DNA from 2 places in the Streptomyces sp. NBC_01217 genome. Region 2 is predicted to be linked to the other one. Evidence: predicted binding sites of a transcription regulator. Region 2 holds the regulator's gene; the other holds the start of a gene.

Region 1 (10,669 bases), 2.5 Mb from region 2:
CGACGACGATCTGCTCCGGCTGATCTTCACCGCCTGCCATCCGGTGCTCTCCACCGCGGCCCGGATCGCCCTCACCCTGCGGCTGCTCGGCGGGCTCACCACCGATGAGATCGCCCGCGCGTTCCTGGCCCCCGAACCGACCGTCGCCCAGCGCATCGTCCGGGCGAAGCGGACGCTGAGCCGGGAGGGCGTCCCCTTCGAGGTGCCGTACGGGCCCGAACGCGCCGCCCGGCTCGGCTCCGTCCTCGAAGTCATCTACCTGATCTTCAACGAGGGGTACGCGGCGACCGCGGGCGACGACTGGCTGCGCCCGGGGCTGTGCGAGGACGCGCTGCGGCTGGCCCGGGTGCTCGCGGGACTGATGGAGCGGGAGCCCGAGGTCCACGGCCTGGCCGCGCTGCTGGAGCTCCAGGCCTCGCGCACCGCCGCCAGGACCGGGCCGGACGGTGCGCCGGTGCTGCTCGCCGACCAGAACCGGGCCCGCTGGGACCATCTGCTGATCCGGCGCGGTGTCGCGGCCCTTGAGCGGTCCGTGGCGGTGACGGAGGAGGGCGCCGGGCTCGGCCCGTACGCCGTGCAGGCCGCGATCGCCGCGTGCCACGCCCGGGCGGTGACGTACGGGGACACGGACTGGGCGACGATCGCCGCCCTCTATGACCGCCTCGCCGCGATCGCACCCTCCCCGGTCGTCGAGCTGAACCGGGCCGTGGCGGTCTCGATGGCGCAGGGCCCGGCGGCCGGTCTCGCCCTGGTCGACGCGCTGGCCGACGACCCGGCGCTCAAGGGCTACCACCTGCTGCCCAGCGTCCGCGGGGATCTGCTGGCCAGGACGGGACGTACGGACGAGGCGCGGGCGGAGTTCGAACGGGCCGCCGGACTGACCCGCAACGAACGGGAACGCGCGCTGCTCCTGGAACGCGCGAACGCTTCGGGGCGCGCGAACACTTCGGACCGCTCCGGCCGATGAGTTCCGGGCGCCGGACCTGTCTGCCCTGCACAGCCTTCGGCACCGTCCGGCCTCCGTGCCCGTGCCATCCGACAGGAGCAGACCATGCAGAAGATCAAGACCTTCCTGTGGTTCGACAACCAGGCCGAGGAAGCCGTACAGCACTACATCTCCGTCTTCGGCGGCGACTCGAAGGTGCTGAACACGGCGTACTACAACGAGGCCTCGCTGGGCGAGGCGGGCACGGTCATGACCGTCGACTTCCGGCTGGCCGGACAGGAGTACATCGCGCTCAACGGCGGCCCCGAGTTCTCCTTCACCGAGGCGATCTCGCTCTCCGTCGACTGTGAGACGCAGGAAGAGGTGGACACCCTGTGGGCCCGGCTCACCGAGGGCGGCGAGGAGTCGCAGTGCGGCTGGCTCAAGGACAGGTACGGCCTGTCCTGGCAGCTCGTACCGCGAGGGCTGGACGAGGCGCTGTCCGACCCGGACCCGGAGAAGGCCGCGCGGGCGATGAAGGCGATGCTGGGCATGAAAAAGCTGGACATCGAGGCTCTGCGCAACGCCTGAGGGCCACTAGTGTCCCCTCAGGGCACGGCGACGCCCAACGTGTCGGCGCCCAGGGGCTTCGGCACGCCTTTCTCGTAGAACACGTCCATGTCGACGATTCTGAACCCCGCGGCCGTCAGCATCCCGGCGATCGGCCGGGTCAGACGGCATCCGGCGACCAGCCGCCGTTCCAGCGGATCGAGGCGGTGCTGCCAGCGGCGTACGGCCAAGTCCTCCTCCGGTGCCAGCCCGTGCTCCAGGAAGTGCAGGGTCGCACCGGGTTTGAGGACCCGCCGCACCTCGTGCAGTGCCGCGTCGGCGTCGGGGACGGTGCACAGTGTCCATGTGGACAGGGCGCCGTCGAAGGTGTCGTCCTCGAACGGCAGGTACTGGCTGTCCAGACCGACGCGCCGCACCGGGGCGTGCCCCGCGCCGATACGGTCACGGGCCAGCCTCCAGCCGAGGTCGGACGGCTCGACCGCGGCCACGTCGGTGACGGCGTCCGGGTAGAACGGGGCGTTGCGTCCGGAGCCGAATCCGATCTCGATGATCTCGCCGTGGAGGCCCTCGCAGACCCGGCGCCGCAGCGGTTCGACCGCCTTCAGCCCGCCTGCGGCATCCACGATGCGGGGCACGATCCGTCTGGCGTAGAACCCCATCGCGAACCTCCGTGTATCCCTTGTGTCCCTTTCCAGGATGGCACTGCGGCGGACCCGGCGCGCACCGTCGGCCCCGGACCTATCCTGGCCGCACACATGAGTCACGCAGGGGGAGGAGTGTCACATGGAGTGGTACTGGTGGGTGCTCATCATCTTCTGGACGGGCGGCTTCGGATGGGCGGTCGACAACGTCCGTACCGCGCTGCGAAACCGGCACACCCGCAAGCTGGAGCTGCTGGAGGCGGGCAGGCAGGAGCGGCTGGCGGTCGAGGCGGCCCACAAGCCGCCGGAGCCCGTCTGCGGCTGCACGCACCATCTCGCCAAGCACGACAAGCAGGGCAAGTGCCATGAGCGGGTCGAGGTGCCGACCGCCTGGGACGAGTCCAAGAAGCCGGTCCGCTTCGAGTCGGGGCAGTGCAACTGCCAGCAGTACGTGGGTCCTCAGCCGCTCTCGCAGGTGTACGCGGAGGACCTGACCGACCTGGCCTAAGGCATCCCCGGCCGCACGGGGTGGCCGATCAGCATGGTCGGCGCCCCGGCGACCCGGGTCAGGAACACGGTCGAGGCGTTCGGGCCCCGGAGCTTCATCCGGCGGCGCAGCTCCTCCGGTTCGACGGCCGAGCCGCGCTTCTTCACCGTCAGGACGCCGACCTCCCGCTCCCGCAGCAGCGCTTTGAGCTTCTTCATGTTGAACGGCAGCCGGTCGGTGATCTCGTACCCGGCGGTGTACGGGGAGTCGTACCGCTCGTCGCTCGTGACGTAGGCGATGGTCTCGTCGATCAGCCGGCCCTCGCACCGCGCCACGATGTCGGCGACCAGATGGGCGCGGATGACGGCGCCGTCCGGCTCGTACAGATAGCGGCCGACCGGGCCGACGGGCGGGGCGGGCGGCGGGGCCGCGGACCACAGGGCGGCGCGCGCCGGGAGCACGGTGGCGCGGTACGAACCGGCCGCGAAGCCCTCGCCGAACCAGAGCACCGCCTCCTTCACATCGCCGCCGTCCGAGATCCATTCGGCCTCCGCCTGCGCCGGGATCGCCTCGTGCGGGATGCCGGGGGCGATCTTCAGCGCGGCGCGGGGAGCCTTGAGCGCGGCGCCGGTCGCCCAGGAGAGCGGTGGTGAGTACGCCTCGGGGTCGAAGATCCTGCCCCGGCCGCCGCGCCGGGCCGGATCGACGAAGACCGCGTCGTACGGCGAGGTGTCGATGCCGGTGACATCGGCGCACCGTACCTCGATCAGACCGTCCAGGCCGAGCGCGGCGGCGTTGGCGCGGGCCACCTCGGCGGTCAGCGGGTCGCGGTCCACGGCGAGGACGGAGATGCCCGCCCGCGCGAGCGCGATGGCGTCGCCGCCGATCCCGCAGCAGAGGTCGGCGACGCTCCGCACCCCGCCCGCCTCCACGAACCGCTGCGCGCGATGGGTGGCGACCGATGTACGGGTCGCCTGCTCGACGCCGTTCGGCGTGAAGAACATCCGGTACGCGTCCTCGGCACCGAACTTCGCCACCGCCCGCTGCCGCAGCCGTGCCTGGCCCAGCGCCGCGGAGACCAGCGGGGCGGGGTGGGTGCGGCGCAGCCGGGTGGCGGTGGCGAGTTCCTGGGCGGGGTCGTACGACCGCAGCCCGTCCAGCAGCGCCGCGCCCTCGGGGGTGCGCAGGGCCAGGAAGGCGGCGAGCGGGTCGTCCGGTCCGGATGGCTGGTCCGGTTCGTTCGGTTCGTTCGGTTCGTTCGGGACGAGAGCGTTCACCTGTCCCATTGTGAGCCAGCCGGGTTGACCGGCGGGCCCGGTGGGCGGTGTCGGGCCGGGGCGCCCCGTACGTGCTGGCAGGATCCGAGGCCATGCAACTAGTACGACAAAAGGAAGAATTAACCATGAAAAGGAGCGGCCCGGATGTGCCCGACCCGGGGAGCGGGCGGCCCCCCGGCAGGCACGGGCCGGTCTGCGCGGTCCTGGCCGCACTCCTGGTCGCCGCCGTCGGGTCCGGCTGCGCCTCCGGGAGCGGCGACAACGGCGAGCACCGGGCGCGACCCGCCGCCGGACCCCCGGGCGGCTACGCGCTGGGGGCGGGCCCCGGGCAACGGGTGAACCAGGGCCGCGGACCCGCCGGCCGGGAGAACGTGAGGTTCAGCCCGGCCGTACGGGCGGCCCTCGCCAAGAAGTGGGGGCTGGAGAGGCCACCGCTGACCGCACCCCCGCCGCCCGTCGTGAAGCCGCACATCACCACCCGCGAGGGGTTCGAGGTCGAGGGCGGCGACGATTCGCTGCCGCCGGTCTTCACCACCGTCCCGACCAAGGAGCGGATCGTCTTCCTGACGATCGACGACGGCGCCGAGAAGGACCCCGAACTGCTGCAGATGATGGACGAGCTGGACATCCCGTACAGCGCATTCCTCAGCGACTACCTGGTGCGCAGCAGCTACGGGTACTTCGGGGAGATGCAGCGGCTGGGTACCGGGCTCAACAACCACACGCTCAACCACACCCGTCTGCCGGGGCTCTCGTACGAGGAGCAGAAGAACGAGATCTGCGGCCAGCAGGACATCATCGCGAAGGAGTACGGGCAGCGGCCCAGGCTCTTCCGCCCGCCGTACGGCAACTACAACGGGGACACGCTCCGCATCGCCAAGTCCTGCGGCATCAAGGCCGTGCCGCTGTGGAACGCGGAGGCGTTCCCGGACCGCATGGAGTGGCGCGAGACGGACCAGGACCTGCATCCCGGCGACATCATCCTCACGCACTTCCGGGGCCCGAAGGACTGGAACGGCAGCATGGCCGACCTGGTCCGGGCGGTCATGAAGACCATCACGGACAAGGGGTACGCCGTGGCGCGGCTGGAGGACTACGTATGAGCAGGGCGCACCGGCTGCTCGCCGGACTGCTGGTGGCCGGTGCGCTGCTGACCGCCACCGCCGGATGCGCCCAGTCGGTGGACCCGATCGAACGGCTGGGCCGCAAGGCCGCACAGAAGGTGACCCGGCCACGGCCGGCCCCCGCGGCGGGCCCGTCCGCGCATCCGCGCCACCACGGGCGTCCGCACAGTGATCACGGGGTGCAGCGGCCGCCGGTCGTCACCGCCTGCCGTCAGCCGCCGGAGTCCAGGCACTCGCGGTTGTCGCCACCGCTGAGGCACTGGTGGCCGGACCGGCCGGGATCGTACGAAGGAGCGGGCGCGGGCGCCGGATGCGAGCGGCGGTAGTCCTCGTGCCCGGCCAGCACCGCCGCCACGCACAGCAGGAGCGCGGCCAGGACCTGGATCGCGCCCGCCCCGGGCCGGTTCGAGCGGATCAGCACCACGGCGATCAGCGCGACCACCGCGGCGAACCCGCCGAAGACCAGGACGGGAGTCCAGTCCATCGGCGGGAGCCGCGTCCCCTCCTGGCCGCCGGGATCCCACCGGGACAGGGTCAGCCAGAAGGCGGCGGCCGCGAAGATCAGCCCCTCCACGACCACCAGCAGCAGACCGAGCAGCACGTCGAGGCAGCCGTTCACGCGGCCCGTGGAGTTCCGTACGACAAAGGGGCGGGGCGGAAGCGGGTCCGACGGCCGGTACGGAGGTTCGATCACGGATCCACGGTCGTACGGAACGGTGCGGTCCGTCCCGGCGTTGTCCCTACGGTGTCCGGACCGTTGCGTTGTTCGGCCCCGTTCCTCGGACCCGTCGCGGCCTCCGGCGCCCTGGCCGAGGTCACGCCACGACTGGCTGAATTGGCACTCCGCTTGACCGAGTGCTAATCGCGGTCATAGTCTCGGTGCTGGCACTCACCACTGGAGAGTGCCAGCAGTACTGTGCGACTGGCAGGTCCGGCACCCGCGACGACGGATCCACCTGGTCGCCACCCAAAGACTCCTAACCCCGTGAGATCTCCGAAGGGGGAGACCGGATCGTGTCGACCGCCAGCACCAAGGTTGCGATCAAGCCGCTCGAGGACCGCATTGTGGTCCAGCCGCTCGACGCCGAGCAGACCACGGCCTCCGGCCTGGTCATTCCGGACACCGCCAAGGAGAAGCCCCAGGAGGGCGTCGTCCTGGCCGTGGGCCCGGGCCGCTTCGAGAACGGCGAGCGCCTTCCGCTCGACGTCAAGACCGGCGACGTCGTGCTGTACAGCAAGTACGGCGGCACCGAGGTGAAGTACAACGGCGAGGAGTACCTCGTCCTCTCGGCTCGCGACGTGCTCGCGATCATCGAGAAGTAATTCACCCACGTTTGCTTCTGTTCTGCGCCCCTGGCCCCCTGCGAACAACCAGCCGGGTGGTCGGGGGCGCAGTTCGTTTGAGAGGAAAGCTCAGCTCCCATGGCGAAGATTCTGAAGTTCGACGAGGACGCCCGTCGCGCCCTTGAGCGCGGCGTCAACAAGCTTGCCGACACGGTGAAGGTGACGATCGGCCCCAAGGGCCGCAACGTCGTCATCGACAAGAAGTTCGGCGCTCCCACCATCACCAACGACGGTGTCACCATCGCGCGCGAGGTCGAGCTCGACGACCCGTACGAGAACCTCGGTGCCCAGCTGGTGAAGGAGGTCGCCACCAAGACCAACGACGTGGCGGGTGACGGTACGACCACCGCCACCGTGCTCGCCCAGGCGCTCGTCCGCGAGGGTCTGCGCAACGTTGCCGCGGGTGCCTCCCCGGCCGCCCTGAAGAAGGGCATCGACGCCGCGGTCAAGGCCGTGTCCGAGGAGCTCCTCGCGACCGCCCGACCGATCGACGACAAGTCCGACATCGCTGCCGTGGCCGCGCTCTCCGCGCAGGACTCGCAGGTCGGCGAGCTCATCGCGGACGCGATGGACAAGGTCGGCAAGGACGGTGTCATCACCGTCGAGGAGTCCAACACCTTCGGTCTGGACCTCGACTTCACCGAGGGCATGGCCTTCGACAAGGGCTACCTGTCCCCGTACATGGTGACCGACCAGGAGCGTATGGAGGCCGTCCTCGACGACCCGTACATCCTGATCCACCAGGGCAAGATCGGCTCGATCCAGGAGCTGCTCCCGCTGCTGGAGAAGGTCATCCAGGCCGGTGGCTCCAAGCCGCTGCTGATCATCGCCGAGGACGTCGAGGGCGAGGCGCTGTCGACCCTCGTCGTCAACAAGATCCGTGGCACCTTCAACGCCGTCGCGGTGAAGGCCCCGGGCTTCGGTGACCGCCGCAAGGCCATGCTCGGCGACATCGCCACCCTCACCGGTGCGACCGTCATCGCCGAGGAGGTCGGCCTCAAGCTCGACCAGGCCGGTCTGGACGTGCTGGGCTCGGCGCGCCGCGTCACCGTCTCCAAGGACGACACGACGATCGTGGACGGCGGCGGCGAGCCCGGCGACGTCAAGGGCCGGGTCAACCAGATCAAGGCCGAGATCGAGGCCACGGACTCCGACTGGGACCGCGAGAAGCTCCAGGAGCGCCTTGCGAAGCTGGCCGGCGGCGTGTGCGTGATCCGCGTCGGTGCCGCCACCGAGGTGGAGCTCAAGGAGAAGAAGCACCGTCTGGAGGACGCCATCTCCGCGACCCGCGCCGCGGTCGAGGAGGGCATCGTCTCCGGTGGTGGCTCCGCTCTGGTCCACGCCGTCAAGGTCCTTGAGGGCAACCTCGGCAAGACCGGCGACGAGGCCACCGGTGTCGCGGTCGTGCGCCGCGCCGCCGTCGAGCCGCTGCGCTGGATCGCCGAGAACGCGGGCCTTGAGGGTTACGTCATCACCTCGAAGGTCTCCGAGCTCGACAAGGGCCAGGGCTTCAACGCCGCGACCGGCGAGTACGGCGACCTGGTGAAGGCCGGCGTCATCGACCCGGTCAAGGTCACCCGCTCCGCGCTGGAGAACGCCGCGTCCATCGCGTCGCTGCTGCTCACGACCGAGACCCTGGTCGTCGAGAAGCCGGCCGAGGAAGAGGCCGAGGCCGGTCACGGTGGCCACGGCCACTCGCACTAGCGTGTAGCTCGACCCAGCCACTGAGGCCCGGTACCCCGTCGCGGGGTACCGGGCTTCGGCTTTCAGCCCGTCCGGCGTTCGAGGACCGGGATCCGGGGGGAGCCCCGGCTGGAGGCCCCGTCACGCCGAGCGCCGCAGCGCCCCCGCCCGGACCGGGTCCGCGAAGGGCAGGCCGGCCGCGAACCGCTCCAGCTCATCCAGCGCCTGATCGGCCATCCGATGCAGCTCATCGCCCAGCGAACCCGCGACGTGCGGAGTCAGCAGCACATTCGGCAGCTCGTACAACGGCGAACGCGCAGGCGGAAGTTCCGGCTCCGTCACATCGAGCACCGCATGCAGCCGCCCGCTCGTCAGCTCGGGCAGCAGCGCCTCCTCGTCGACCAGCGATCCCCGCGCCGTGTTGATCAGCGTCACCCCGTCCGCCATGGCCGACAGCTGCGCCGCGCCGATCAGATGGTGCGTCTCGGGAAGCTGCGGCGCGTGCACCGAGACGACCGAGCTGCCCGCGCACAGCTCGTCGAGCGAGGTGAGCCGCACACCGAGCCGCGCCGCCTCCGGACCGTCCACGTACGGGTCGTACAGCAGGACGTCCAGGTCGAAGGGGCGCAGCAGCTCGATCACGCGCCGGCCGATGCGCGAGGCACCGACGATGCCGACGGTACGGCGGTAGTTGCCGCAGCCGTCGAGCTCCGCGAGCGTCCGGGAACTGCGGATACTCGATGGAGACCAGGTCGGGGGCGTTGCCCGCCTTCACCGCGTTGGAGATCTTGGCGTAGCCGCCCGCGTTGCCGGACGGGATCTCCTCGTAGACCACCTCGATGTTCTTGTGCGAGGCGTTGAACGCGTCAACGACCTCCTTGGACCCCATGGCCCAGCCCCAGAAGGTGATGCTGACGGGCTTGCCGTCGCTTCCGGCGGTGGAGGAGTCGTCGCCGCTGCCGCCACAGGCCGTGAGAACGGCGAGGGCGGTGACGGCGCCGACTATGGCGAGGGACGTTCTGCTCGAACTGCGGCTCACAGCGAGGCTCCTGAACAGGCGACGACATTGGCGTTGGCCGTGATCCTTGGACCAGCCGTGACCGAAGTTAAGAGCGAAAGAGCGATTGATCGAAAAAAGATCAGATGAGTTGCGTACGGAAGTGCTGCGGGATGCTCTGCGGGAGGGGTGCGCGGAGGCCCGCAGCACCGCCTACGACAGGGGCGCTCCGCAGGAGTCGCGGACCCGCAGTTGCGGGAGCAGCGTCAGATGCCGCCGGGGCGTGTCCGTGCCCTGGCCGAGCCGCTCCACCAGCAGTTCTGTCGCATGGCGGCCCACTTCGCGCTTGGGCGGCGCGACCGCCGTGAGCGGGGTGTCCGCTAGGGCCGCCACCTCGTCGTCGTACGCGATCAGCGCCAGATCGTCCGGCACCCGCACACCGAGCTCGGCCAGGCGCTGTACCACCTGGATCGCGTCCACGTCGTTATGGATCAGCGCCGCCGTCGCCACCCCTGAGCGGACGGCCTCGCGCAGCGCCCGCACGGCCTCTTCGAAGGCGTCCGGAGCGAGTTCGGCCGGTACGGAATCGATCACGTCCTGCGGTGCGCGCAGCCCGAGCACGGACAGCGCCTCCGCGTACCCGGACCGCACGGCGACGGCGGTCGGGGAGTCCGCCCGGGCCATCAGCAGCGGCGCCCCGTGCCCGAGGTCCACCAGGTGGCGTACGGCGAGCAGCACCCCGTGCGCATGGTCGGAGCAGACCCGGTCCAGGCCGTCCAGCGGGGAGCCCGCGGCGGGCCTGCGCTCCAGCAGGACGGTCGGCACGGGCAGCGAGGCGATCCAGTCGCCGAACGCGGCGGGGTCGCCCGGGTGCTGCCAGCCCGGCGCGACCAGCAGTCCCTCGGCGCCCGCGGAGAGCAGGCCCTCGGTGCGGGCCTGGTCCTCCCGCGGCCGGTAGTCGGAGATCCGCAGGATCAGCCGGGCGCCCACCCTGGCGGCGGCCTCGTGGGCCCCGCGGATGACCTCGGCGAAGTAGTACGTCGACGAGGGCGCGAGCATGCCGAGGACCAGGCCGCTGCCGGGGCCGCCGGGCCCAGCGGTGGCGGCGGAAGCGGCGTGAGCGGCGCCCTGCGGCCAGGACACCGAGCCGTGGACCCGGTCGAGCAGGCCCCGGCCGGCCAGCTCCTCCACGTCCCGGCGCACCGTGACGGGCGAGACCCCCAGCTGGGCGGCCAGATCCGAGACCCGGGCCGAGCCCCGTTCCCGTACCAGCCCCAGTAGGCGGTCATGACGTTCAGCAGCACTTTCGCGCACGGCGGCAGTCCCCTCGCAGTGTGTGGCCCGGCCCCCGGTCCGGCCGGCGCCGGGGCCGTTGTCCGACCCTAGACCAACGTGATCGAATGATGAGAGTTTCGATCATTCAAGCGCGATCCATTGGCATTCGATCAAACCAGGTCCAGGATTTCGGCGATGCCGTAACCGCCCGCTCACTGCGGTCCGTACTTGCGGCCCGTCTTGGAGCTGACCCCTCCGAGCAGGCCGCGCGGCGTCACCTTCACGAGCCCCATAAGCGCCTTGTACCGGGGGTCCGGGATCGAGACCGACTTGCCGCGTGCCAGAT
Region 2 (10,669 bases):
TGCCCCGGAACGTACACCGCGTCCTCGCCGCCCAGCGCCAGCAGCCGGTCCAGCGCGGCCGGCCAGCGGGACGGGACCGCGTCCCGGCCCGCCTGCGGTTCGCCGGACTCCTCGACCAGGTCGCCGCAGAGCACCACGGCGGGGGAGCCGGGGACGAGTACCGCCAGATCGTGGCCGCTGTGGGCGGGGCCCACATTCGCCAGCAGCACCTGACGGCCGCCGCCCAGATCGAGCGTCCACTCGCCGCGCACCTCGTGCTGCGGTGCCACCAGTGCGTCGGTGGCCTCGGTCGCCTCGTGTTCGGACACCCCGTGGCGGATCGCGGAGGCGCGCAGATCGTCGGCCCCGAGCTTCAGCAGCGCGGCCATGCCGACCGCTCCGTACACCTGGGCGCCGGAGAACGCGGCGGTGCCCAGCACATGGTCGAAGTGGGGGTGGCTGAGTGCGATATGCGTCACCCTCCGGCCGAGCAGGGCCTGTGCCTGGGTGCGTACTTCCGCGCCTTCGCGCAGTGTCGATCCGGTGTCGTGCAGCAGCACTCCATCCGCTCCGACCACCAGTGCGACCGTCGCATCCCAACCGGGAAGGCGCCGCCGGCCCACTCCGTGACCGAGTCGCTCCCAGCCGAACTCTTCCCAAGAGGCGTCCATACCGCGACGCTATCGGCAACGACCTGCGCAGTCTCGCGGTAGCGTGGCCGGTCGCTCTTGCTAGGCCCCCACTCGACCGCCGTACACTGGCCGGGGGGTTGCTGGCACTCGTACGGACAGAGTGCCAGGCGGATTCCTGGGAATGAAGCAGGAACGGCCCGAGAACCACCGAGGAACACAGCTGGAGGTGTGCGCGATGCTCAGCGAACGCAGACTCGAAGTGCTGCGCGCCATCGTCCAGGACTACGTCGGCACCGAGGAGCCCGTGGGTTCCAAGGCGCTCACCGAGCGGCACAAGCTGGGGGTCTCCCCGGCCACCGTCCGCAACGACATGGCGGTGCTGGAGGACGAGGGCTTCATCGCCCAGCCGCACACCAGCGCGGGCCGCATCCCGACGGACAAGGGCTACCGGCTCTTCGTCGACAAGCTCGCGGGCGTCAAGCCCCTCTCGTCGCCGGAGCGCCGTGCCATTCACAATTTCCTCGACGGCGCGGTCGACCTCGACGATGTCGTGGGCCGCACCGTACGGCTGCTCGCGCAGCTGACCCGGCAGGTCGCCATCGTGCAGTACCCCTCGCTGACCCGGTCGACGGTCCGGCATGTGGAACTGCTGTCGCTGGCGGCGGCCCGGCTGATGCTCGTGCTGATCACGGACACCGGCCGGGTCGAACAGCGCATGATCGACTGCCCCGCCCCGTTCGGTGAGAGTTCTCTCGCCGATCTGCGGGCCCGGCTCAACAGCCGGGTCGTGGGACGCCGTTTCGCGGACGTTCCGCAACTGGTGCAGGATCTGCCGGAATCCTTCGAGAGCGAGGACCGGGGAACCGTGTCCACCGTGCTCTCCACCCTGCTCGAAACCCTCGTCGAGGAGACGGAGGAGCGGCTGTTGATCGGCGGCACCTCCAACCTCACCCGCTTCGGGCACGACTTCCCTGTGATGATCCGGCCGGTGCTGGAGGCATTGGAGGAGCAGGTCGTGCTGCTGAAGCTGCTCGGCGAGGCCAAGGACTCGGGCATGACCGTACGTATCGGGCACGAGAACGCCTACGAGGGGCTCAACTCCACGTCCGTCGTCGCGGTCGGCTACGGTTCGGGCGACGAGGCAGTCGCCAAACTCGGCGTGGTCGGACCGACCCGCATGGACTACCCCGGAACGATGGGAGCGGTACGCGCAGTGGCACGTTACGTCGGACAGATCCTGGCGGAGTCGTAAGTGGCCACGGACTACTACGCCGTACTCGGCGTGCGCCGCGACGCATCTCAGGACGAGATCAAGAAGGCCTTCCGGAGGCTCGCCCGCGAGCTGCATCCGGATGTGAACCCCGATCCGAAGACCCAGGAGCGGTTCAAGGAGATCAACGCCGCCTACGAGGTGCTGTCGGACCCGCAGAAGAAGCAGGTCTACGACCTCGGCGGCGACCCGCTGTCCGCCTCCGGCGGCGGTGGCGCGGGCGGATTCGGACAGGGCGGCTTCGGCAACTTCTCCGACATCATGGACGCGTTCTTCGGTACGTCGTCGCAGCGCGGACCCCGTTCGCGCACCCGGCGCGGCCAGGACGCGATGATCCGTCTGGAGATCGATCTCTCCGAGGCCGCGTTCGGCACCACCAAGGACATCCAGGTCGACACGGCCGTCGTCTGTGCGACCTGCAACGGCGAGGGCGCCGCACCCGGCACCTCCGCCCAGACCTGTGACATGTGCCGCGGCCGCGGCGAGGTCTCCCAGGTCACCCGGTCCTTCCTCGGCCAGGTCATGACCTCGCGGCCCTGCCCGCAGTGCCAGGGCTTCGGTACGGTCGTGCCGACCCCGTGTCCGGAGTGCGCCGGTGACGGCCGCATCCGGTCGCGGCGCACGCTCACCGTGAAGATCCCCGCCGGTGTCGACAACGGCACCCGCATCCAGCTCGCGGGCGAGGGCGAGGTCGGCCCCGGCGGCGGCCCGGCCGGCGATCTGTACGTGGAGATCCACGAGCTGTCGCACGCGGTGTTCCAGCGCCGGGGCGACGACCTGCACTGCACGGTCACCATCCCCATGACGGCGGGCGCGCTCGGCACGAAGGTGCCGCTGGAGACGCTCGACGGCCTGGAGGAGGTCGACATCCGGCCCGGCACCCAGTCCGGCCAGTCCGTCCCGCTGCACGGACGCGGCATCACGCATCTGCGGGGCGGCGGGCGCGGCGACCTGATCGTGCACGTCGAGGTGATGACCCCGACGAAGCTGGACCCGGAGCAGGAGCGACTGCTGCGGGAGCTGTCGAAGATGCGTGGCGAGGAGCGGCCCACCGGGCAGTTCCAGCCCGGGCAGCAGGGGCTGTTCTCCCGTCTGAAGGACGCCTTCAACGGCCGCTGACGGCCCCGGCACCCTGCTCACTTCCGCCGGACGGGCTCGCCTGCCGAGCCCGTCCGGGGTGTGAGGGCGGACCGGCCCGCCCGGTGTTTGCGGGCAAAGCGGACCGCCCGGTGTTTGCGGGCAAAGCGGACCGCAGGCCGCGCACGCCATGGCGCACGGGACGTGGCACGATGCGGTCATGTCATCCGTGTTGACCGATCTCTGCCGGTATCCGATCGTGCAGGCCCCGATGGCCGGTGGAACATCCTGTCCGCAGCTCGTCTCGGCCGTCGCCGAAGCGGGCGGGCTGGGCTTTCTCGCCGCCGGGTACAAGACGGCGGACGGCATGTACAACGAGATCAAACAGCTGCGCGGGCTGACCGGTCAGCCCTTCGGCGTAAATCTCTTCATGCCGCAACCGGGTCTCGCCGACCCGAGCGCCGTCGAGGTGTACCGGCATCAGCTCGCCGGTGAGGCGGCCTGGTACGAGACCCCGCTCGACGACCCGGACTCCAGCGGCGGCGACGACGGCTACGAGGCCAAGCTCGCCATCCTCCTGGACGACCCGGTCCCAGCCGTCTCGTTCACCTTCGGCTGCCCGACCCGCGAGACTCTCGACGCGTTCGCCGGCGTCGGCACGTACACCGTCGTGACGGTCACCACGCCCGAGGAGGCCCAGGCCGCCCAGTGGGCGGGTGCCGACGCGGTCTGTGTCCAGGGCATAGAGGCGGGCGGCCACCAGTCCACCCACCGCGACGACCCGCAGACCGACGGCACCGGGATCGGGCTGCTCTCCCTGGTGTCCCAGGTCCGCGAGACCGTGCAGGTGCCGCTCATCGCCGCGGGCGGGCTGATGCGCGGATCCCAGATCGCCGCGGTGCTCGCCGCGGGCGCGGAGGCGGCGCAGCTCGGCACGGCATTCCTAGTCTGTCCCGAGTCCGGGGCGCATCTGCTGCACAAGCAGGCGCTGACCAATCCGCTGTTCGTACGGACCGCCCTGACCCGGGCGTTCTCCGGCCGCCCGGCCCGCGGTCTGGTCAACCGCTTCATGCGTGAGCACGGCCCGTACGCCCCCGCCGCGTACCCGCAGGTCCACTATCTGACCGCCGGGCTGCGCCGGGCGGCGGCCAGGGCCGGGGACGCGCAGGGCATGGCACTGTGGGCGGGGCAGGGGCACCGGATGGCACGCGAGCTGCCCGCCGGCCGGCTGATCGAGCTGCTCGCCGAAGAACTGGACGCCGCGCGCGCGGCAGTGAGCACAGGGAGTACGCAGTGACCGCACCGGTCTTCGTCGTCGAACAGGTCCCCGAGGGGCCCGAGTTCGTCCTGGAAGGACCCGAGGGACGGCACGCCGTATCGGTGAAGCGGCTGCACGCCGGTGAGGACGTCGTGCTGACGGACGGCCTCGGCCGCTGGACGGAAGGCGTCGTCAGGGCCGCCGAGGGCAAGGACCGGCTCGTCGTCACCGATCTGACGGCGGTCCAGGAGGAGCCGTGGCCCACGCCCCGTGTCACCGTCGTCCAGGCCCTGCCCAAGGGCGACCGCGGCGAGGTCGCCGTCGAGACTATGACGGAGACCGGTGTCGACGCGATCGTGCCTTGGCAGGCGGCGCGCTGCATCACGCAGTGGAAGGGCGACCGCGGCCTCAAGTCCCTCGCGAAATGGCGCAACACCGCCCGGGAGGCGGGCAAGCAGTCGCGCCGGGTGCGCTTCCCCGAGGTGGCGGACGCGCTGACGACCAAGCAGGTTGCCGCGCTTCTGGCCGCGGCGGACTTCGCCGCCGTCCTGCACGAGGACCGGGGCCACGACAGTGAGCCGCTGGCCACCGTCCAACTCCCCACCCAGGGCGAGATCGTGCTGGTCGTCGGCCCCGAGGGCGGGGTGTCGCCGGACGAACTGGCGGCCTTCGCCGCGGCGGGCGCCCGGACCTGCCGGCTCGGAACGTCCGTCCTGCGCACCTCGACGGCCGGCACGGCGGCGACGGCACTGCTGCTGGGGCGCACCGGCCGCTGGTCGTAAGCCGCTTCGGTGGGGGCGCACCGGCCGGCCGGGTGCAAGCCCCCACCGGCGCGCCGGAGCCGCCCCTTTGTGGCCGCAAGCCGTCTACCCTCCCGGGGGGTAACGGTGGGAAGCTGCCCTTATGGGGACATCAAGGGCATGGAGTCAGGGAAGGACCCGTCGCTTTCTGGCCGCGTCCGCACTCGCGGTCGCGGCGGTCGCGGGTGTCGTGGCCTGTGAGCCGACGGGCAGTCTGAACTCCGCATCCATCGCCGTGACCACCGACCTGGCCGGCACCAGCGACCTGGAACGCAACGGGGTCGATGTGCGGTGGCTGAACTGCACGGCCGACGTCGACGGGGACCGGGTCCGGGGTGCCTCGCCCACCGCCTCCCCGCGCCGGATCGCGGACGTCGCCTGCACCGGAAAGACCGGGAACGGCAAGGACATCACGCTCAACGGCAAGGTGACTCAGGCGCTCGACGGGCGGTGCGTGCGCGGGGACCTGACCGCCAGGACCGGCGGGAAGGACGTGTTCCGGGCCGATGTGCTCGGCGACTGCGACGCCGCCCCGTCGACCACCGCGGCCGATCCGCCCCTGGACGGCGCCGGCGGCGCCCGTCCGGCGGTCACCGTGACGGTCACGGTGACCGAATCGCCCCGGGACAAATGAGTGCGTCCGGCACGCAACCACCCGGCGTACTCCGGCCAACCCAGTTACGCAGAGCACTTCCGCGGCCTAGGGTGATCGATGTGACACAGCCTGCCTACCTCCGATACCCCCATGTCCAAGGCGATTTGATCGCCTTCACCGCCGAGGACGATGTCTGGCTGGCGCCGCTGGACGGCGGCCGGGCCTGGCGCGTCAGCGCCGACAACCGACCTGTCACCAATCCGCGGATATCTCCCGACGGAACCTGGGTGGCCTGGACGTCCACCCGGGACGGAATGCCCGAAGTGCACGTCGCACCGGTCGACGGCGGCCCCTCCAGGCGGCTCACCTACTGGGGCGACGCACGGACCTCCGTACGCGGCTGGACGCCCGAGGGCGACGTACTGGTCATCAGCACCCAGGGGCAGGCATCGCTGCGGCGCAGCTGGGCCAGGGCCGTCCCGGTCGACGGCGGTCCCGCGCGGACCCTGCCGTACGGGCCGGTCGGCTCCCTCGCGTACGGACCCGGCGGACGGGTCCTGCTGCTCTCGGCCACCATGGGGCGCGAGGCCGCCGCCTGGAAGCGCTACCGGGGCGGCACCGCGGGCAAGCTGTGGATCGCGGAAGAGGGCGCGACCGACGGCCCGGCGGAGTTCGTACGGCTGCACGAGGACCTCGACGGGAACATCGAGGCGCCGATGTGGGTGGGCGACCGAGTGGCCTTCCTCTCCGACCACGAAGGCGTCGGCGCGCTCTACTCCTCGCTGCCCGACGGCTCGGACCTGCGCCGCCACACCGGCGTCGAAGGGTTCTACGCCCGCCACGCGACCACCGACGGCACCCGCGTCGGCTACGCCTCGGCCGGTGAGCTCTGGCTGCTGGAGGACCTCGAAGGCGCCGAGCCGCGCCGCGTCGCCATCCGGCTCGGCGGCCAGCGCGCAGACCTCCAGCCGCACTCCGTGCACGCCGGCAGTCACCTCGACTCCGCGTCCCCGGACCGCACGGGCCGCGGCAGCGCCGTCGGGACGCGCGGCGCCGTCCACTGGGTCACCCACCGCGAGGGCCCGGCCCGCGCACTCGCCGTCGAACCCGGCGTACGGGCCAGGATGCCCCGCACCTTCCAGGCCGACGGCGACCAGCACGTCGTCTGGGTCACCGACGCCGAGGGCGACGACGCCCTGGAGTGCGCACCCGCCACCGGCACCGCACCGGGCGCCGTGCCGCGCCGCCTCGCCGCGGGCCGTATCGGCAGGGTCCTCGACCTGGAAGCGGCCCCGGACGGCAGCCGGTTCGCCGTCGCCGCGCACGACGGGCGGGTCCTGATCGTCGAGCGGGAGAGCGGCGAGGTCCACGAGGTGGACCGCAGCGAGCACGGCGACGCCTCCGGCCTCGTCTTCTCGCCCGACTCCTCCTGGCTCGCCTGGTCGCACCCCGGCCCCGAGCCGCTCAGGCAGCTCAAGCTCGCGCACCTCGCCGATCTCTCCGTCGCCGAGGCCACCCCGCTGCGCTTCCGGGACTTCGCCCCCGCGTTCACCACCGACGGCAAGCACCTCGCGTTCCTCTCCGAGCGGGCCTTCGACCCGGTCTACGACGCCCATGTCTTCGACCTCGCGTTCATCGGCGCCTGCCGCCCGCATCTGCTGACGCTCGCGGCCACCACACCCTCCCCGTTCGGACCGCAGCTCCACGGCCGCCCGACCGAGAAGGAGAAGGGCGCCGGCGATGGCGAGGACAACCCGACCGCACTGCCCGTCACCCGGATCGACCTCGACGGACTCGCCGACCGGATCGTGCCGATGCCGGTCGAGGCCGCCAGCTACTCCTCGCTGCGCGCCGCGAAGGACGGGCTGCTGTGGCTGAACCACCCGGTGACCGGGGTGCTCGGCACGAGCGGCGCCACGCCCGACGCGCGGCGGCCCGAGACCGTCCTCGAACGGTACGACCTGGAAAAGCTGCGCTGCGAGGAACTCGCCTCGGACGTCGGTGGCTTCGCGGTCAGCGGCGACGGCAAGCGGATCGTCCTGCACACCCGGGGCAAGCTGCGTGTCGCACCGTCCGACAGCCGTGTCCCGGCCGGTGACGACGACCACGACGGCGGCAGCGACGGCAACGTCACCGTCGACCTCTCCCGGATCCGCCGGACCCTTGACCCGGCCGCCGAGTGGCGCCAGATGTACGACGAGGCCGGGCGCATCATGCGGGACAACTTCTGGCGCCCCGACATGAGCGGCATCGACTGGGACGGGGTCCTGGACCGCTACCGCCCGGTGCTGGAGCGCGTCGCCACCCATGACGACCTGATGGACCTGCTGTGGGAGGTGCAGGGGGAGCTCGGCACCTCGCACGCCTATGTGACGCCGCCCGGCGGCTGGCGCGACGACTCGGCCCGGCAGGGGCTGCTCGGCGCGGACATCTCCCGTACGGACGAGGGAAGTTGGCGCATCGACCGCATCCTGCCCTCGGAGACCTCCGACCCGGAGGCCCGCTCGCCGCTGGCCGCACCCGGGGTCGCGGTGCGCGTCGGGGACGCGATCCTCGCCGTCGACGGGAGCCCGGTCGACCCGGTGGCCGGGCCCGGCCCGCTGCTCACCGGCTCGGCCGGCAAACCGGTCGAGCTGACGGTCTCCCCGGTGGACGGCGGCGACTCGCGCCATGTCGTCGTCGTACCGGTCGCCGACGAGGAGGCGCTGCGCTACCACGCATGGGTCGCCGACCGGCGGGCCTACGTCCACGAGCACTCCGGCGGACGCCTCGGCTATCTCCATGTCCCCGACATGGTCGGCTCGGGCTGGGCGCAGCTCCACCGCGATCTGCGGATCGAAGTGGCCCGCGAGGGCCTGGTCGTGGACGTCCGGGAGAACCGGGGCGGCCACACCTCGCAGCTGATCGTGGAGAAGCTCGCCCGGCGCATCGTCGGCTGGGACCTGCCGCGCGGCATGCAGCCGTACAGCTACCCGGATGACGCGCCGCGCGGCCCGGTGGTGGCCGTCGCCAACGAGTTCTCCGGCTCGGACGGCGACATCGTGAACGCCGCGATCAAGGCGCTGCGCATCGGTCCCGTGGTCGGTACGCGCACCTGGGGCGGGGTGGTCGGCATCGACAGCCGGTACAAGCTCGTCGACGGTACGTCGGTCACCCAGCCCAAGTACGCGTTCTGGCTGGAGGGATACGGCTGGGGCGTGGAGAACCACGGGGTCGATCCCGATGTCGAGGTCGTGATGGCGCCGCAGGACCATGTGGCGGGGCGGGATCCGCAGCTGGACGAGGCGATCCGGATCGCGCTAGCGGCGCTGGCGGAGACCCCGGCCAAGCGGGCGCCGGAGCGGCCGGGGGCGTAGGAGGCGGGTGCCGGGGGTTCGGGGGCTCTGCTGCCCCGGACCCCCGCTTCTCAGTCGCCGGAGGGGCTCGATCGTGCCGGGCGCGGAGCCCCGCACAGGCGCCCCGATAGCATGCCGTACAACGATCACCACCGACCGAGGAGCCAGCCCATGGCGGGAGAACCGCAGCCCGACTGCCTGTTCTGCAAGATCGTCTCGGGTGAGATCCCGGCGACCATCGTCCGGGAGACCGAAACCACCGTCGCCTTCCGGGACATAAACCCCCAGGCCCCCACCCATGTGCTCGTGATCCCCCGCGTCCACCACCCCGACGCCGCCTCCCTCGCCGCCGCCGAGCCGGGGATCGCCGCCGACATACTGCGCGAGGCCGGGCACGTCGCCGCCGAGGAGAAGATCGTGGACAGCGGCTACCGGGTCGTCTTCAACACCGGCTCCGGCGCCGGCCAGACCGTCTTCCACGCGCACGCCCATGTCCTGGGCGGCCGCGGACTGCAGTGGCCCCCCGGCTAGAAACAGGCGATCGCACACCGTGTCCGTACGTGAACTCGTGGTCCTCGGCACCGCCAGCCAGGTCCCGACCAGGCACCGCAATCACAACGGCTATCTGCTCCGCTGGGACGGCGATGGCATCCTCTTCGACCCGGGCGAGGGCACCCAGCGCCAGATGCTGCGGGCCGGTGTCGCCGCGCACGACATCGACCGGATCTGCGTCACGCACTTCCATGGCGACCACTCGCTGGGCCTGGCCGGGGTGATCCAGCGGATCAACCTCGACCAGGTCCCGCACCCGGTCACCGCGCACTACCCGGCGAGCGGACAGCACTTCTTCGAGCGGCTGCGGTACGCGACCGCCTACCGCGAGTCCGTCGAGCTGACCGAGGCCCCGGTCGCCGCCGACGGGGTCCTCGCCACCACGGACGCGTACACGCTCAGCAGCCACCGGCTCTCGCACCCCGTCGAGTCGTACGGCTACCGGCTCGTCGAGCCCGACGGGCGCCGCATGCTGCCCGCGAAGCTGGCCGAGCACGGCATCAAGGGGCCGGACGTCGGCCGGATCCAGCGCGAGGGCGCCCTCGGCGGCGTCACGCTCGACGACGTCTCCGAGCGCAGGCGCGGCCAGCGGTTCGCGTTCATCATGGACACAAGGCTCTGCGACGGCGTGCACGTGCTCGCCGAGGGTTGCGACCTGCTGGTCATCGAGTCGACCTTCCTCGACGAGGACGAACGACTCGCCGCCGACCACGGCCATCTGACCGCCGGCCAGGCGGCCCGGGTGGCCCGGGACGCGGGCGTACGGCATCTCGTGCTGACGCACTTCTCGCAGCGGTACGACGACCCGGCCGTCTTCGAGAGCCAGGCCCGCGCCGCGGGGTTCGAGGGCGAACTGACCGTCGCCCGCGACCTCGGCCGCGTGCCCGTGCCCACCCGGCACCTCTGAAACAGATCAGCACCACACATCAGCACCACCACTTGTGAGCGTGAAAGACCCGTGCACCTCCCCAAAGCCGAACTCCACCTCCACATCGAAGGAACCCTCGAACCCGAGCTGGCCTTCGCGCTCGCCGCACGCAACGGCGTGGAGCTGCCGTACGCGAACACCGAAGAGTTGCGTACCGCCTACCTCTTCGACGATCTGCAGAGCTTCCTCGATCTGTACTACGCCCTGATGGCGGTGCTCCGGACCGAGGAGGACTTCGAGGAA

Evidence for each region. Region 2 encodes HrcA, which represses chaperone genes, less so after heat shock. Its sites were predicted from a motif close to TTNGCACTCNGNNNNNCNGAGTGCNAA; they were not measured.
Region 1: a site for HrcA is predicted at 5,860-5,886, ahead of groES (co-chaperone GroES). Genes of this name have one in related genera too.

What each region holds. Positions count from the first base shown of each region.
Region 1 is NZ_CP108538.1:5,471,724-5,482,392, forward strand. Features, by position in the region: gene OG507_RS24640 (RNA polymerase sigma factor) at 1-967, shown strand, start outside; gene OG507_RS24645 (VOC family protein) at 1,052-1,516, shown strand; gene OG507_RS24650 (class I SAM-dependent methyltransferase) at 1,534-2,154, opposite strand; gene OG507_RS24655 (hypothetical protein) at 2,279-2,644, shown strand; gene OG507_RS24660 (THUMP-like domain-containing protein) at 2,641-3,909, opposite strand; gene OG507_RS24665 (polysaccharide deacetylase family protein) at 4,026-5,003, shown strand; gene OG507_RS24670 (DUF6234 family protein) at 5,236-5,718, opposite strand; gene groES (co-chaperone GroES) at 6,039-6,347, shown strand; gene groL (chaperonin GroEL) at 6,447-8,072, shown strand; partial or broken gene OG507_RS24685 (hydroxyacid dehydrogenase) at 8,193-8,765, opposite strand; partial or broken gene OG507_RS24690 (extracellular solute-binding protein) at 8,770-9,090, opposite strand; gene OG507_RS24695 (substrate-binding domain-containing protein) at 9,262-10,362, opposite strand; gene OG507_RS24700 (SDR family NAD(P)-dependent oxidoreductase) at 10,536-10,669, opposite strand, start outside.
Region 2 is NZ_CP108538.1:2,963,264-2,973,932, reverse strand. Features, by position in the region: gene OG507_RS13065 (MBL fold metallo-hydrolase) at 1-650, opposite strand, end outside; gene hrcA (heat-inducible transcriptional repressor HrcA) at 847-1,863, shown strand; gene dnaJ (molecular chaperone DnaJ) at 1,864-3,000, shown strand; gene OG507_RS13050 (nitronate monooxygenase) at 3,179-4,255, shown strand; gene OG507_RS13045 (16S rRNA (uracil(1498)-N(3))-methyltransferase) at 4,252-4,998, shown strand; gene OG507_RS13040 (hypothetical protein) at 5,120-5,650, shown strand; gene OG507_RS13035 (S41 family peptidase) at 5,731-8,967, shown strand; gene OG507_RS13030 (histidine triad nucleotide-binding protein) at 9,118-9,477, shown strand; gene OG507_RS13025 (ribonuclease Z) at 9,497-10,405, shown strand; gene OG507_RS13020 (adenosine deaminase) at 10,457-10,669, shown strand, end outside.